Regions from separate parts of the Agarivorans sp. JK6 genome, predicted to be linked through region 2. Evidence: predicted binding sites of a transcription regulator. Region 2 holds the regulator's gene; the other holds the start of a gene.
The links. The regulator sigma-54, encoded in region 2, starts transcription at its own class of promoters, with help from an activator protein. The targets are predictions, from matches to a motif close to GTTGGCACGNNNNTNGNNT.
Positions count from the first base shown of each region.

Region 1 (8,033 bases), 1.3 Mb from region 2:
CTTTTAAGGATTGGAGTAGGGCTTTACCTACACTGACTTTTTCTTGGGGGAAGTAAGACACACCTTGGGTTTGTTCGCCATCGCGAAGGGTAGTGTCCATGAGTTGTATTGAGCGGTTTTGCTCCATAAACCATGTCTCGCAGTAAAGAAGTTAGCTAAAGAGTAGGCGCTACCTTAGTAGCGCCTAGCTGCAACTATGCGCTTGGCCACAACCAAGGTAGTTGTTGTTTGTGTTTGGCTTCAAATTCAGAGATCTTGTCTTCAAATTTTAAAGTCCAGCCAATGTCGTCAAGGCCTTTAGATAAAGTCTCTTTACGGAATGGGTCTACATCAAACGCTACTTCTTTACCGGCTGGAGTTTGAATTACTTGATTCTCTAAATCGATAGTAATTGAAATACCAGGTGCGGCTTCTACTTCATCCATTAATGCTTGTAATGTTTCTGCATCAACAATGATTGGCAAGATGCCGTTTTTAAAGCAGTTGCTGAAGAAAATATCAGCGTAGCTAGTTGAAATAATTGTATTAAAACCGTAATCGGCAATTGACCAAGGTGCGTGCTCACGTGAGCTACCACAGCCAAAGTTGTCACCAGCGATTAGGATTTTAGAACCCTTAAACTCAGGGCGGTTTAATTCAAACTCTGGGTTGTCAGAGCCATCTTCTAGGTAGCGCCAATCGTGAAAAAGGTGAACACCAAAACCGGTACGTTCTACTTTTTTCAAAAACTGCTTAGCAATGATTTGGTCGGTATCTACGTTACTACGATTCATTACCGCAGCAACTGAGCTGTGTTTTTTATATGGTTGCATAATAAACTCCAAAAATTTCACTCACATTGATTAATCAACGTGTTTACATTATTTCCAATTACGTAAATCGACGAACTTACCTTCAACGGCCGCTGCTGCTGCCATTGCTGGTGATACAAGGTGGGTACGACCCCCTTTGCCTTGTCGCCCTTCGAAGTTTCGGTTTGAAGTTGATGCACAACGCTGTTCAGGTTGAAGGTAATCACCGTTCATCGCTAAACACATTGAACAACCCGGCTCACGCCATTCCCAGCCAGCTTCGATAAGCACTTTATCAATGCCTTCTTTTTCAGCTTGCTCTTTAACTGGGTAAGAACCCGGTACAGCGATAGCTTGAACACCAGGTGCTACTTTTTTGCCTTTAGACACTTCTGCAATAGCGCGGAAGTCTTCAATACGGCCATTGGTACATGAACCAACAAATACCACGTCTACTGGGAAGTCGGTCATTTTCTTGCCTGCTTCTAGGCCCATGTAGTTTAGGGCGCTTTTAGCAGCTAATGATTTAATTGAGTCTTCAATCTTGGCTGGGTCAGGAATAGGCTGGTCTACAGGCAGTACTTGCTCTGGTGAAGTGCCCCAAGTAACTTGAGGTGCAATGTCTGCTGCGTCTAATTCAACTACAGCGTCGTACTCGGCGCCTTCGTCGGTGGTTAGAGACTTCCAGTATTCTAAAGCTTGTTCCCAATGTTCGCCTTTAGGTGCAAACTCTTTGCCTTCTAAGAAATCGAAGGTTTTTTGGTCTGGTGCAATAAGACCAGCACGCGCACCGCCTTCAATCGCCATGTTACATACGGTCATACGACCTTCCATGCTTAAGGCTTCAATTGCACTACCGGCAAATTCAATCACGTAACCGGTGCCGCCAGCAGTACCGATTTTACCAATGATGGCGAGTACGATGTCTTTAGCAGTTGCAAACTGAGTTAGCTCGCCGTCTACTTTGACCAACATGGTTTTAGATTTTTTCTGTTGGATGGTCTGAGTTGCCATAATATGTTCAACTTCAGAGGTACCAATACCAAACGCAAGGGCACCAAATGCACCGTGTGTAGCAGTGTGGCTATCACCACAACAAACCACCATACCTGGGTGAACAAAACCATGCTCAGGTACAACAATGTGAATTACACCGTTATTGGCATTGTTCATATCGTATAAGTTGATGCTGTTGTCGGCACAGTTTTGCGCCATAACTTCAATTTGTTTTTTGCCGATTGGGTCTGGCAAAGAAGCGCGGTCGGCGGCTTTAGTAGGAACACAGTGGTCCATAGTGGCCAAAATGCTGTGTGGATTGCGAACCGGGCGGTTAGCCATACGCAGACCTTCAAAGGCTTGCGGGCTTGTTACTTCGTGCATGAGGTGACGGTCAACAAAAAGGATAGATGCGCTACCTTTTGGTTCGTGGACTACATGCGCGTCCCAGATCTTTTCGTACATTGTTTTTTTCATGGCTTCCTTTACACCCTGTCTGTTGCTCTCACTCGCGCTATTCTTATTTATTTAGTCAAGCTTTAAGCGAATACTACTAACTTAAACTGTTTCTTTTATCTGTCTGCTAATTGTGTTTTTTAAGCGAATTATTCTGCAAAAATAACCACAATAAAGACCCGACATCATAAAACAACATCACAGGTGCAGCAAGGGGCACGCGCCAATGAATGTGTATATGACGGCGAACGTGCTGTTTTGCCAAATGAAAGCGCTGTCAGTCATAAAATTCGCAAATAATCATGCTTTGTTAGTGAAAACTTAAGTAGCTTTTGTTTTCATCACTTCAAATAGTTGAACGAGGTGTTTGCGCGCAGTTTGCGATAGGTAAATACCATGGAGGTTGAATGAAAGGTTTTAAACTAGGTTTATTGAGTGCGGCTCTTGTTATGGCGGGTGGTTCGGCGGACTTGTCGGCAGCGATGATCAAAACGCCTCTTTACATGAATTATGCCGATAGCGGTGTAAATGTTGAGCAGCGCTTAAAATTTGCAGGAAAAAGTAAATATAAAATTACTGTTCCGCTAGAGAAGGGGACTTACAAAGTTCAGATCTCTGACGAAGGCTTGCAGTGTGGCTTGCGTTTTGGTCCTGCTGAAGAAAGTAAACTTCGTTTTTCAAAACCTCACGACTTGAGTAATTGTGCTGAAGAACAGTATTACGAGTTGAAAATATTGTTTGCGGGTAACTACGAGTTAATTTTAGATAACTCAGATGCAGACAAACCTACCTTACAAGTTTCACGCAAAGCACAAGCTTCAACCTTTAAACGTAAACCGCCAGCGGTTGATTGTATTGCATGGGATGGGCAGCCGGTTACTGTTGACGTAAGCTCCACCTTTAAAAATGGTCAAACCGTTAAAGACTTTTATTCTGGCGAAACCCAGAAAGTGGCTAATGGTAAAGTTACCATGCAGCCAGACCCTGCTAGCGGCGGTATCTTGTTGCTGGAGGCTGCAGACGCCAAAGCCAGTGAGTTTTCATGGGATAACGCGAGCGTTTACTTCATCATGACTGACCGTTTTAACAATGGAGACACCAGTAATGATTATCCGCTGAATCGTAAGGCAGATGGTAAACAGGAAATTGGTACCTTCCAAGGTGGTGACTTTAGCGGTATTACCGCTAAATTGGATTACATCAAAGACTTAGGCATGAACGCTATTTGGGTTACGCCTATTGTTGAGCAAATTCATGGTTTCGTGGGTGGCGGCGATAAAGGCAGCTTCCCATTCTATGGTTACCATGGCTACTGGGCTTTAGATTTTACTAAAATCGATCCAAACCTAGGCAGTGAAGAAGATTTTGGTCGCTTTGTTGACGAAGCTCATAAACGCGGCATTCGAGTGCTGGTTGATGTGGTAGTTAACCACGTGGGTTATCCAACCATGGATGACATGCAAACCTTCGGCATTAACGCAATGGCGCCTGGTGCTCCTGTTCCAGAAAAGTGGGCCGATTGGCAGCCTGATTTTGATAAAGGACATAACTGGCACCGCTATAACAACTTTATTCGTTGGAGCTCTAGCGAGTGGGTAGATAACTGGTGGGGACCTGATTGGGTTCGCAGTGGCATGGCAGGTTACACCGCACCTGGTGGTGATGATATCACCATGAACCTAGCAGGTTTACCTGACTTATTGACTGAGAGCACTAAACACGTAGGTTTGCCGCCGATTCTTAAAAACAAAAAAGATACCAAAGCAGTAGAGCGTGAAGGCTACACGGTGCTGGATTACTTAGTTGAATGGCATACTAACTGGGTACGTGATTACGGTATTGATGGCTTTAGGGCTGATACTGTTAAGCATGTAGAGCCTGAAGTGTGGGCTAAGTTAAAAGATGCAGCTACCGACGCTTTAGCTGAATGGAAGAGTAAAAACCCAGAGAAAGCCATTGATGACAAACCATTTTGGATGGTGGGTGAAGTATGGCACCACGGCGCTTACCGCGACTTTTACTTCGACAACGGGATGGATAGCCTAATTAACTTTGAGTACGCTGGTGAAAGTGCAGCACTTAAAGGATCGCAGTGTTTGGCGCAAAATGAAAAAATGTATGCAAGCTACGCCAAAGATATAAACAGCGATCCAACCTTTAACTTACTTACTTACATTAGTTCGCACGATACCAAGTTGTTCTACTCAAACTATGAAGACTTACCGCTACAAGCGGGTGCCGGTACCGCATTACTCATGATGCCTGGTGGCGTGCAATTGTATTATGGTGATGAGAGCGGCAGACCGCGTGGGCCACAATCGGATGCCTTCGACTCTCCAACTCGTTCGTTTATGAACTGGGAGCAAATTGCTAAAGAAGCAGATCGCCAAGCGCTAGTAAAACACTGGCAAACGGTGGGTCAGTTCCGAGACCGCCATGTTGCCATTGGTGCAGGTGAACATAACAAGATAAGCGATCAACCTTACGCTTTTAGTCGCACCAAAGGTGACGACAAAGTGGTTGTGGTATTTGCTGGCATAAAGCAATAACAACAAGAAATAAGCGGTAATAGCAAAGCGACAGTGTAAATCTATGCTGTCGCTTTTTTTTATTTGCTTTAAACCTGGCTGCGCTTCATCTTTAGCGCGACTAAGCCCAATAGCACCAGCCAAATGCTCCTTGGTTCAGGTACTTGGCTAGCTAGTAGACTTTCTCCGTTAACGATAATCTCCCTAAAGGCGAATGCCTCAGTCCCACCATTTTGATTTGCGTTAAAGTACAAGCTTAGTATTGAACCACTGCCTATTAGGCTCTGGCTAAGTTGCTGGAATTGGTTGTTTAGCACCTGACCGTTTATAGATAGGGGGTCGTTTAGTAGGTATTGGTTCCCGTTGGCCATGGTGTAGCTCTGGTTGGCTTGTTCATCAACAGCACTAGCAAACAGTATTTGAATGGGGGAAGCATCAATTGCATAGCTAAAGCTAAAGTGATCAGATGATTCAAAATCACCCATAGCAGCCATGGAAATAGAAATTGAACTTAAGGAAAAACCACTAATATCAAACTGCCAAGTTGCTTGCGTATCACCGCTTGGGTTGTTTGGATTTAGCGTATCACTTACGCCAAAAAAGCTTTCTTGGTCAGTTTGTGAATCAACAATACCAAGGCTATCACTTGGGTTACTTAAGCTTGAATCAATCAAGCTATTTGGAATGCTGGCACTTGGAACTGCTTGGTATTTATCGAAGCCGTCCTGATCACTAACAAATTGTTGGCTAAATGGGTTTTGATAATCGACTACATTAAGGCTACTACTGTTTAGCATATCGTAGGCGATGATAGTTGCTTGAACAGGCGCGGTGAGTAGCAACAAGCTTACAGAGATTATATTTCTAGTGATTAGCATTAGGCATTCCTTTGTAAAGTGAACACCCTGTAAATCAATAATTGCGCCAAGATGTAAAAGTTATAAAAATCAGTACTTAAGAAAGCGTGGGCTGGTAAATCAAGGAATTATGTAAACATTAATGACACTTTTGTTACCAATAGCAGGGTGCTGTACTTATCACATTAATTAATGTTTTTGTAAATAAACTCCCTTGTAGCTTGAGTGGATGGTTTTTCATTTTGATATTAGCCACTTACAAAGACTCAGTTATTGCTGTAAAAAATTCTGACCAGCAGACTTTTTATTAAGTGGCGAAAAATTGAACTTTATCTCCTAAGGCTCCGTTCTAAATAGCAGAGAATGGGGGAATTGTTATGAAACAAGTAATCGCAGCTATGTTGTTATCCATTAGTGGCGTTGCTATGTCTTATCCTTTAGACAGCGACTATTGGGCACACCGGAGTGTGTTGTTTTTTGCGCCACAACAAGACCACGCAGTTGAACAATTTCTAGCAGATGAAATGCGTTATCGTTGTCAGATCCAAGAACGAGATCTTGTTGTTGTGGTGATGACACCACAACAAGCTTTAGGCAAAACTGGCCCAGTAGCAAGCCATGGGGTCTCTTATTTGCGTGATAAATATAAGGTAGAAGATAACAAGCACATAGCAGTGTTAATTGGTAAAGATGGCCACGAAAAACACCGCTGGGGCGCGACTACCAATTGGCAGGAAGTATTTGAAATTATTGATGCAATGCCGATGCGCAAACAAGAAATGCTAAATAATGCTAGTGTGTGCTCTGCATAAAAAAAGAACCAAGCAGAAAACCTGCTTGGCTTTAAAGAAGGAAAGCTAAGTATTTACGAAATGTTTAAAATTTGTATTTAACACCAACACGGGTTTTAAGTTGGCGTTGGTCAGTTTTAGAGCTAACGCTTGAGTTCCAAAACTCTACGTATGGACGCCATTTTTCAATTTGGTAACCGATGAAGATACCAGCGTCCCAGTTGTCATCACCATTGTTGAATTGTGGATCCTTTGCTTTACCGGCAATTGCGTCCCACTCATAGGTATGACTCTTCCAGTAGTTTGCTTCATAGTCCAACTTAAGGTTTGGCATGCTCTTCACTTTATAGCCACCAGTTAAAGTGATTTTAGATTTGTACCAAGTTTCCCCATTTTCCTTACCATCGGCATACTGGCGAATTTCGTAGCGGTAGCGCAATGCTGTTTTTAAACCGAAATCTGAGGTATAACCTACACGAAACTGCGGTTTATAAGTTACGCGCTCATCGCCAAAGGTAATTGGCATACCAGGTTGGACATACCACTTTTTGTTCAACTTGTGTTTGTAGCTTAAGTCAAACTCTGAGTCACCACGTTGTAAGTTTTCTAGAAAACCGCCGTATTCGCCGTCTTCATTCTTACCGCTAAAGAACTTCATCTCAACGCTGTAGTTCCATTGACCAGCATCGCTTACTTTAGTTGAATCACCGATTTTAATTCGGTAGGCGTGAGCTTCTGTTTCGTGTTTGTATTCACTACGAAAATCTAATTGACCCGCAGCTACAGGTGCTGCGATTAAAAGTGCACCAATTGCAATTGAAAGGCTTTTCATTTTTGTCATGATAAATTCCATTTCCAGTTAAGGCCCATTAACAGGCCTAGTTTTTATTTAGGGAGTTAGGGTAGTTGTTATTGTTTTCGGTATAACAGTTCTATATCTCGTTCAGCCCAAATTTCGGCGAGATTCTTTTTAACAGTAAACTGAGAAAAATCACCCGATTTTGAGAGAGCCAATAAGGTTTGGTCACTCATGCCTAGGGCCGCTTTACGATAAATTGGCATCATGCGCATTACTCGCGGAGTTTTTTTATGCGGGTAAGGCCAGTCTTCTGCTTTGTCTTGATATTGAGCTAACAGCTCGATACCTTTTTTTAATGAACCACCTTTAGGAGATTCATAATTCCATAGGTCTATGCCAATTTTTTCGCCCACTTGAGCAACACCAGATAAAGCATCTAAATTAAAGTAGCTGTAATGGTAAGAGCGAGTGCGCGCTAATTCATGTGGTTGAGTGCCGTCGGCTCTAAACTGACTGTCTATGCGCATTTTGCCTTTCTCTACCGCGTTCATGGCAATTGATTCTTTGCCTAAAAAGTAGGAGATGCCTGCAATTTGCAAGTCATACCAAGAACCATGGTTGTTTTCAGCATAGGCTTCGCCTTTAGGGCCTCCACCCAATTCGCTGGTGAGCAACCAATCTAAGTATTCGCCATACCATTGTTTAATGCCGTTCTCGTCTGCTTCTGTCCAAGCGGGAGACTGAGACACCATCGCAATTGCGTCTAACATTCTGTCTGCAAACGAACGTGAATCAATAATTCCTCCGCGGCGTCC
Region 1 is NZ_CP113525.1:2,694,862-2,702,894, reverse strand. Features, by position in the region: gene OV592_RS12620 (alpha-isopropylmalate synthase regulatory domain-containing protein) at 1-100, opposite strand, end outside; gene leuD (3-isopropylmalate dehydratase small subunit) at 195-812, opposite strand; gene leuC (3-isopropylmalate dehydratase large subunit) at 861-2,264, opposite strand; gene OV592_RS12605 (alpha-amylase) at 2,651-4,792, shown strand; gene OV592_RS12600 (PEP-CTERM sorting domain-containing protein) at 4,861-5,649, opposite strand; gene OV592_RS12595 (DUF4174 domain-containing protein) at 6,006-6,440, shown strand; gene OV592_RS12590 (oligogalacturonate-specific porin KdgM family protein) at 6,505-7,260, opposite strand; gene OV592_RS12585 (alginate lyase family protein) at 7,329-8,033, opposite strand, start outside.
Region 1: a site for sigma-54 is predicted at 5,682-5,700, ahead of OV592_RS12600 (PEP-CTERM sorting domain-containing protein). Genes of this name have one in related genera too.

Region 2 (8,033 bases):
AATTATGGTTTCTGCCACCGCATCTTTAGAAGGCAAAATGAATACCGCGGTGGGTAATGTCATTGGCTCTAATATTACCAACATTACCTTAGTACTAGGTTTAACTGCGCTGCTCAAACCCTTGCTGGTATCTTCTTCTACTCTGTTTAGAGAACTACCGATGGTGTTAGGTGCTACTGCAGTAGCGGGCTGGGTATTACACGACCAACAACTGGGTTACCTTGAAGGGGTTGTTCTACTTATCTTATTTATAGCGCTTATGGCCTACTTAATCGTTAACTCCCTACGCCAACGTAATAGCAACACCGTAGACCCAATGGTTGAGGAAGCTGAGTCGGAAGTCCCTAATGACGTGCCAACTGGTAAAGCATTGTTTTGGTTAGCGGTAGGTATGGTGGTGCTACCTCTTAGCGCTGATTTATTAGTGGGCTCGGCCTCCGAAATTGCCCGCTACTTCGGTATGAGTGACCTCGTTATCGGCTTAACCATTATTGCCATCGGCACCAGTTTGCCAGAGCTAGCTGCTTGTATCGCAGGCGTGATAAAAAAAGAAGACGATTTAGTTTTAGGCAACATTATTGGTTCTAACCTTTTCAATATTTTGGCTGTATTGGCGGTACCAGCCATGTTGGCGCCAGGTCCTATCGACGCCAACGCTGCGGGCCGCGATTTTTATGTGATGATGGGTGTAACCGTGGTGCTGTTTGTAATGGCCATGGGTTTTGGTAAAAGCCGTAAGATATCTCGATGGGAAGGCGGCTTATTGTTAAGCGGCTTCATAGGCTACCAAATGCTATTATTCTTAGCATAAGCCGCTGTTGTCACTAATTTTAAAACTAAGGGGAAGTGAGTGTCATTTGATTACATCGCTGTTGCTAAGCGAGTACTAGAAATTGAAAGCTTAGGTATTGATAACCTTCACCAATATATAGACCAAGAATTTGCGGCTGCCTGCGAAATGATACTGGCCTGTAAGGGCAAAGTTATCCTCACAGGCATGGGTAAATCAGGTCATATTGCCAACAAAATTGCTGCCACCTTAGCATCTACTGGCACACCCGCTTTTTTTGTCCACCCTGGCGAAGCCTGCCATGGTGACTTAGGCATGATCGCCGCCGACGATATCGTATTAGCTTTGTCTAACTCAGGCGAATCTGAGGAAATATTGTCTCTTTACCCGGTGTTTAACCGCATTGGTGTGCGCTCTATTGCCATGACTAGTAACCCCAACTCATCCATGGCAAAGCAGGCCAACTATCACTTATGCATCTCAGTGCCACGTGAAGCGTGCCCCTTAGGGCTAGCACCAACAGCAAGCTCTACTGCCACCTTGGTAATGGGCGATGCTCTAGCAGTTGCTTTATTAGAAGCTCGTGGCTTTACAGCCGACGACTTTGCCCTGTCCCACCCAGGCGGAACCTTAGGCAAAAAACTGCTACTCAGTGTGAGCGACTTAATGCTAACTGGGGAACAAATTCCGCTAGTAACAGTCGAACAAACTATTCGCGAAGCGCTATTCGAAATCACCGCCAAAGGTTTAGGCATGGTGGGAGTACTTGATTCCAAGCAGCAGCTGGCCGGCATTTTTACCGATGGCGACTTGCGACGTATCCTTGATCAGCGCATCGACATTCACGATACCCAAATTGGCCAAGTGATGACGCAAAACCCCAAAGTAATTGACAACAATTGGCTAGCTTTTGATGCCTTAAAATTGATGAAAACCAAGTCTATTAACGGTTTGTTTGTGCTGAACAATAAAGCCGTTGTGGGTGCATTTAATATGCATACCTTATTACAAGCTGGAGTTTACTAGTGACAATTAACACGCCCTATGGCGCGGTAAGCCAAAGCAATTTTGACGCGGCAGCAAAAATTAAACTTTTAGTTTGCGATGTAGACGGGGTTTTCTCAGACGGTCGCATTTATATGGGCAATGACGGAGAAGAACTTAAAGCCTTTCATACCCACGACGGATTTGGCATTAAAGCGCTACTGAATATCGGCGTCGAAGTCGCTATCATCACCGGCCGCCAATCTAATATTGTGCAACAGCGTATGCAGGCTTTAGGAATTACTCGTATCTACCAAGGCCAACAAGACAAACTCGTCGCCTACCAGCAAATGCTTGAACAATTGTCATTAGCTTCTGAAAACGTAGCCTATATTGGCGATGATGTGGTCGACACCTCCGTAATGCGCGCCTGTGGTTTAGGTGTAGCCGTGCAAGATGCTCATCCCTTGTGTAAACAAAGTGCCAACTTTATCACCCAAACCCGTGGCGGTTTTGGTGCGGTTCGAGAGCTTTGCGATCTAATACTGCAAGCAAAAGGCGAGCTTGATAATGCTCAAGGTATGAGTGTATGAATCGCCCAACCTGGTTCTTTGCGAGCTTATTCATCTTAGCCTTGGTGCTGTGGCAGCTGAGTCCTTCGGAAACTCAGCAGCTAAGTGCTAAACGCGAAGCCAGCAAACCAAACTTTGTTGCCGAAAAGCTCTACAGCGTGAGTTTTGGCGAAGACGGCAGCCCGCGCTATCGGATCTACGCTGAGGAAATGGAGTTTTTTGAACAACTTAAGCACACAACTTTTGCTCAACCAAAGATCTTAGTGTACCCAGATCCAAGCCAACCTGTATGGCAAATTGTGGCCGATCACGCTACAGTACAGCAGCAGCAAAACGTCATTTTAAATGACAATGTAGTAATTAAAAATTTAAGCCGTGGCGAGTATGTTCGCGACTTAATAACCGAAAAATTGGAGATCGACCTGCAAACAGAAACCATGAGCAGCGATCAACCTGTTACCGTTTATGGCCCTTCATACGAACTGTATGGCGTTGGCATGGACGGTGATTTAGCCAACGAAATAGTGACTTTATTAGATGATATCGAAGCGGTTTACCACAACCCACAAGAGTAAGTTAGCACTTGCAGCTAGCTTGTTTATGCTTTCTTGGGGTTCACAAGCACTAGAAGACGACTTCAACAAACAAATTATTGTTGATGCTGACCGCCAGCAGGTCAATATCAAAGAAAACCGAGTTACCTTTTACAATAATGTTGTGGTGACTCAAGGCTCGATTAAAATGCACGCCGAAGAACTCAGTGTTATTGGTAGCGAGGAAAAAGGCAGCGAAGTAATGATCGCTAAAGGCGAACCAGCAACGTTTTATCAATTACTTGATAGCGGCAAGCCAATTGAAGCTGAGGCTAACGAAGTGCGTTACGACCTAAAAACCCAAACGCTAACACTCACTACCAATGCTCAACTCAAACAAGAAGAGAGCTTGGTAAAAGGTAAAATGATCAAATACAGCATCAACAAACAAGAAATGGTGGCACAAGGCGACGAAAACAGCCGTGTAACTACTATTTTCCTACCGCAGCAGCTTGACGAACTAACGCCCAAGGAAGACCAGCAATAATGAGTACCCTAATTGCTGAAAACCTAGCTAAAGCCTATAAGGGCCGTAAGGTCGTTAAAAACGTTAGTCTAAATGTAGAAACCGGTAAAATTGTTGGCTTGTTAGGTCCCAATGGCGCTGGCAAAACAACCACTTTTTACATGGTGGTGGGTTTGGTGCCTCGTGACCAAGGCCGAATCCTCATCGATGATGACGATATCTCTAGTACAGCGATGCACACTCGTGCACGTAAAGGCATTGGCTACCTTCCGCAAGAAGCGTCTATCTTTCGCCGCTTATCTGTGGAGAAGAACATTCTTGCCGTATTAGAGACCCGAAAAGACCTCGATAAAGAGCAACAAATTGGTGCGTTAGACGACCTTCTTGAAGAGTTTCACATTGGCCATATTCGCAAAAACCTAGGCATGAGCTTGTCAGGTGGTGAACGCCGGAGAGTTGAGATTGCTAGAGCTCTAGCCGCCGCACCTAAGTTTATTTTGCTTGACGAACCCTTCGCAGGGGTAGATCCTATTTCTGTTATCGATATTAAAAAGATCATTGAACACCTACGTGATCGCGGTCTAGGTGTACTAATTACCGACCACAATGTTCGAGAAACTCTCGATGTTTGTGAGCATGCCTATATCGTTAGCCAAGGCGAATTGATAGCCTCAGGAAAGCCAGAAGAAATTCTCGAAAACGAACATGTGAAACGAGTTTATCTCGGAGAACAATTCAAGCTATAGTTAAAGTGCAAGTTTAAAAAAAGACAATAAGAAGAAGGAACAGCGGTAGTTAATGAAAGCATCTTTGCAGTTGCGTCTTGGTCAGCAGTTAACCATGACCCCCCAGTTACAACAGGCCATTCGCTTACTCCAGCTTTCAACACTGGATTTACAGCAAGAGATTCAAGAGGCTCTGGAAAGTAACCCTCTGCTTGAGGCGGATGAGTCTCACGCCAGTGATAGTGACGCAACCGACGCTAAATCTGCCAACGAGAAGTCTACCGAGGCCGAATCCACTGCGGACATAGACAACAGTCAAATTGAAGCAGGCGATGCCATTAACCAAGAAACTGTTTCTGACGACCTTCCTGTTGACTCTACTTGGGACGATATCTACAGCGCCAGCTCTGCCCCAGCCAGCTCATCTGGCAGCGCCGTGAGCGATGACAACGATATGTTGTTTCAGGGCGAAACTGTCGACTCTTTACAAGACCACTTATTGTGGCAAATGCAACTCACTCCATTTAGTGAAGTAGACCAAGCCATTGCTTTAGCCATTATTGATGCGGTAGATGAATCGGGCTACCTCACCCAAGACTGTGAGCAGCTACTAGAAGGCTTACGTTCAAGCGATAACAATGACTTAGATGTAGAGCTAGATGAAGTAGAAGCAGTACTTAAACGCATCCAACATTTCGACCCCGTTGGTATAGCAGCGCGCTCGCTGCAAGAGTGTTTACTAATCCAATTAAGCCGTTTTGCCGAAGACACACCTTGGCTAAATGAAGCCAAAGATGTAGTTTCAAATCACATAGATGTATTAGCTAATCGCGATTTTCGTCTATTAGCCCGCAAAACCAAACTTAAAGAAGACCAGCTACGCGAAGTCATGCGTTTGATTCATACGCTTGAACCTCGGCCTGGTAACGCGGTTGAGCCTAATCAAGCCCAGTATGTTATCCCGGATGTATCGGTTGTAAAACGCCAAGGTCGCTGGGTTGTAGAACTCAATCCAGATGCAATGCCTAAGTTGCGTGTTAACTCCCACTATGCATCTTTAAGTAAAACCTCTACCAACGCTAACGATACCCAGTTTATTCGTAGCCACTTACAAGAAGCCAAGTGGTTTATTAAAAGTATCGAGAGCCGCAACGAAACCCTATTAAAAGTATCCAACTGCATTGTTCATCATCAACAGGCGTTTTTTGAGTATGGCGAAGAAGCCATGAAGCCAATGGTACTGAACGATGTTGCAGAAGCTGTAGAAATGCATGAATCCACCATTTCCCGGGTAACCACCCAAAAATTCATGCATACACCTCGCGGCATCTTCGAGCTTAAGTATTTCTTTTCTAGCCATGTGGCTACCGATGGCGGGGGTGAGTGCTCATCAACCGCTATTCGTGCATTAATCAAGAAACTGGTAGCTGCCGAAAATACCAGTAAACCACTCAGCGACAGCAAAATTGCTGATATTTTGGCAGATCAGGGGATCAAGGTGGCAAGACGTACGATTGCTAAATATCGTGAGTCTTTAGCAATTCCACCTTCTAACCAACGTAAGAGCCTTATCTAAGGCCACTAAAAGGGGAAGATATCTATGCAAATTAACCTTACTGGACACCACGTAGAAATAACTGAATCTTTGAAAGAATATGTCCACACCAAGTTTGCCAAACTCACCCGACGATTCGATCAGATCAATAACGTTCACGTCATCCTCAACGTAGAAAAACTGAACCAAATTGCTGAAGCCACATTACATTTAAACGGCGGCGAAGTATTTGCAACCTCTGAGCATTCTGACATGTATGCCGCCATCGACAGTCTGATTGATAAACTTGATCGCCAAGTCATCAAACATAAAGAAAAACTTAACAAACGTTAGCCACCCCCATGCAACTAAATAAAGTACTTAGCTTGGACTGCACCCAAAGTGCAGTTCAATGCTCTTCAAAAAAACGCGCCCTAGAAATAGTAAGCGAACTGGCCGCCAAGCAGCTTGATACCACTACTCAATGCATTTTTGAAAGCTTGTTAAATCGAGAAAAAATGGGCAGTACAGGTATTGGCCAAGGCATCGCTATTCCTCATGGCCGTATCGACAATCAGCATCAAGCCACAGCGGTTTTCTTGCGTTGCGATCCCCCTATTTCCTTCGATGCTATAGATAACAAGCCGGTAGACTTGGTATTTGCATTACTAGTACCCGAAGATCAATGTAAGCAACATCTTAATACTCTAGCTCAAGTAGCTGAAAAACTTAACGATAAGCAAATATGTAAACAACTTCGTTGTGCACAAAGTGATGACGAATTGTACGACATCATGGTAGCCTAATACTCTAATCAGCCTTAGGGATTATCATGGAACTGATCATCGTTAGTGGGCGCTCGGGTTCAGGTAAAACCGTCGCCTTAAGAGTATTGGAAGATCTCGGCTACTATTGCGTCGACAACTTGCCGGTTGTGCTTTGGCAATCACTTATCGACAACTTAAAAAAAACCTATTCTAAAGTAGCCATTAGCATTGATATTCGAAATCTTCCCGATGAGCTATCACCGGTAGGACAGCTAATACGAGATGCAGGACCAGACATTAATCTATTAAGCATTTTTTTAGATGCTAAAGATGAAGCGCTGATCCGTCGCTACAGCGAAACACGCAGGGTACACCCGCTTAGCCAAAGTAATTTATCTTTAGCAGAAGCGATTGAATCAGAAACCGAGCTATTAGCTCCCATTTCTAGAAATGCCGATTTGCGTATCGATACTTCCCGTTTATCGGTACACGAGCTAAGCGGCTTGATTCGCTCACGCGTTACTGGTGACCAACAACAACAGCTAATTTTGGTGTTCGAATCCTTTGGATTTAAAAATGGCGTGCCTAACGATGCCGACTACATGTTTGATGCGCGTTTTTTACCTAACCCACATTGGCAAGAGGAGCTGCGCCCACTTACCGGCTTAGATAAAGCCGTGCAAGAATACTTGGCTGCGCAGCCTTTAGTTAGCCAATATATCGAACAAATTAGCCAGTTATTGCAATCTTGGTTACCGCATTTAGAAGCTAACAACCGTGCCTATTTAACCATTGCGATTGGCTGTACTGGCGGACAACACCGCTCGGTGTATGTGGCCGAGCAACTTGCTAGCCTCTTTAGCGCTCATCGAAAAGTACAACGACGCCACCGAACTTTGGAACATCGCCTTGAAGCTCACTAGACAAGTAGTAGTAAAAAACAAATTAGGCCTGCACGCACGTCCTGCCACCAAGTTGGTTGAGCTGGCACAGCAATTTGACGCTGAGCTGAGTATTATAGATGGTGAGAAAACGGCTTCTGCTGCCAGCGTTATGGGTTTACTGGTGCTAGCCAGCGCGCAAGGAAGTACGCTAACCATAGTATCTGAAGGTGCAGACGCAGAAGCCGCTCTAGATGCGGTTCAAGCCCTAGTAGAAGCTAACTTCAACGAAGAATAAATCTATACGCAATAAAGCCAAGCTACTATTAGCAAGCAGCACATAACAAAATAACAATAGGGATCGCTTATGCCAGAAGAGATGGAGTTAAACCCTAATCAGCACAAACGCTTACAGGAGCTAAATCAAGCCCTCGACAGTGGTATGTTCGTGCATGTTAGGCGCATGCTTCATCAAATGCCTCCCTGTGACGTAGCACTATTACTAGAATCTAGCCCACCAGCAGGGCGTAAAGTATTATGGCAACTTACCGACCCCGAGCAACATGGTGAAATTCTCGAAGAGCTAAACGAAGATGTAATGGAAGGGGTACTTCAGTTAATGGCACCAGAAACACTGGCCGCCGCAACTGAAGGCATGGACACCGACGACATCGCTTATGTACTAAGAAGTCTGCCCGACAGCGTGTACCAAGAAGTTCTT
Region 2 is NZ_CP113525.1:3,979,994-3,988,026, forward strand. Features, by position in the region: gene OV592_RS18320 (calcium/sodium antiporter) at 1-811, shown strand, start outside; gene OV592_RS18325 (KpsF/GutQ family sugar-phosphate isomerase) at 851-1,816, shown strand; gene kdsC (3-deoxy-manno-octulosonate-8-phosphatase KdsC) at 1,816-2,367, shown strand; gene lptC (LPS export ABC transporter periplasmic protein LptC) at 2,364-2,921, shown strand; gene lptA (lipopolysaccharide transport periplasmic protein LptA) at 2,947-3,426, shown strand; gene lptB (LPS export ABC transporter ATP-binding protein) at 3,426-4,151, shown strand; gene OV592_RS18350 (RNA polymerase factor sigma-54) at 4,204-5,706, shown strand; gene hpf (ribosome hibernation promoting factor) at 5,731-6,018, shown strand; gene ptsN (PTS IIA-like nitrogen regulatory protein PtsN) at 6,027-6,470, shown strand; gene rapZ (RNase adapter RapZ) at 6,497-7,354, shown strand; gene OV592_RS18370 (HPr family phosphocarrier protein) at 7,341-7,610, shown strand; gene mgtE (magnesium transporter) at 7,680-8,033, shown strand, end outside.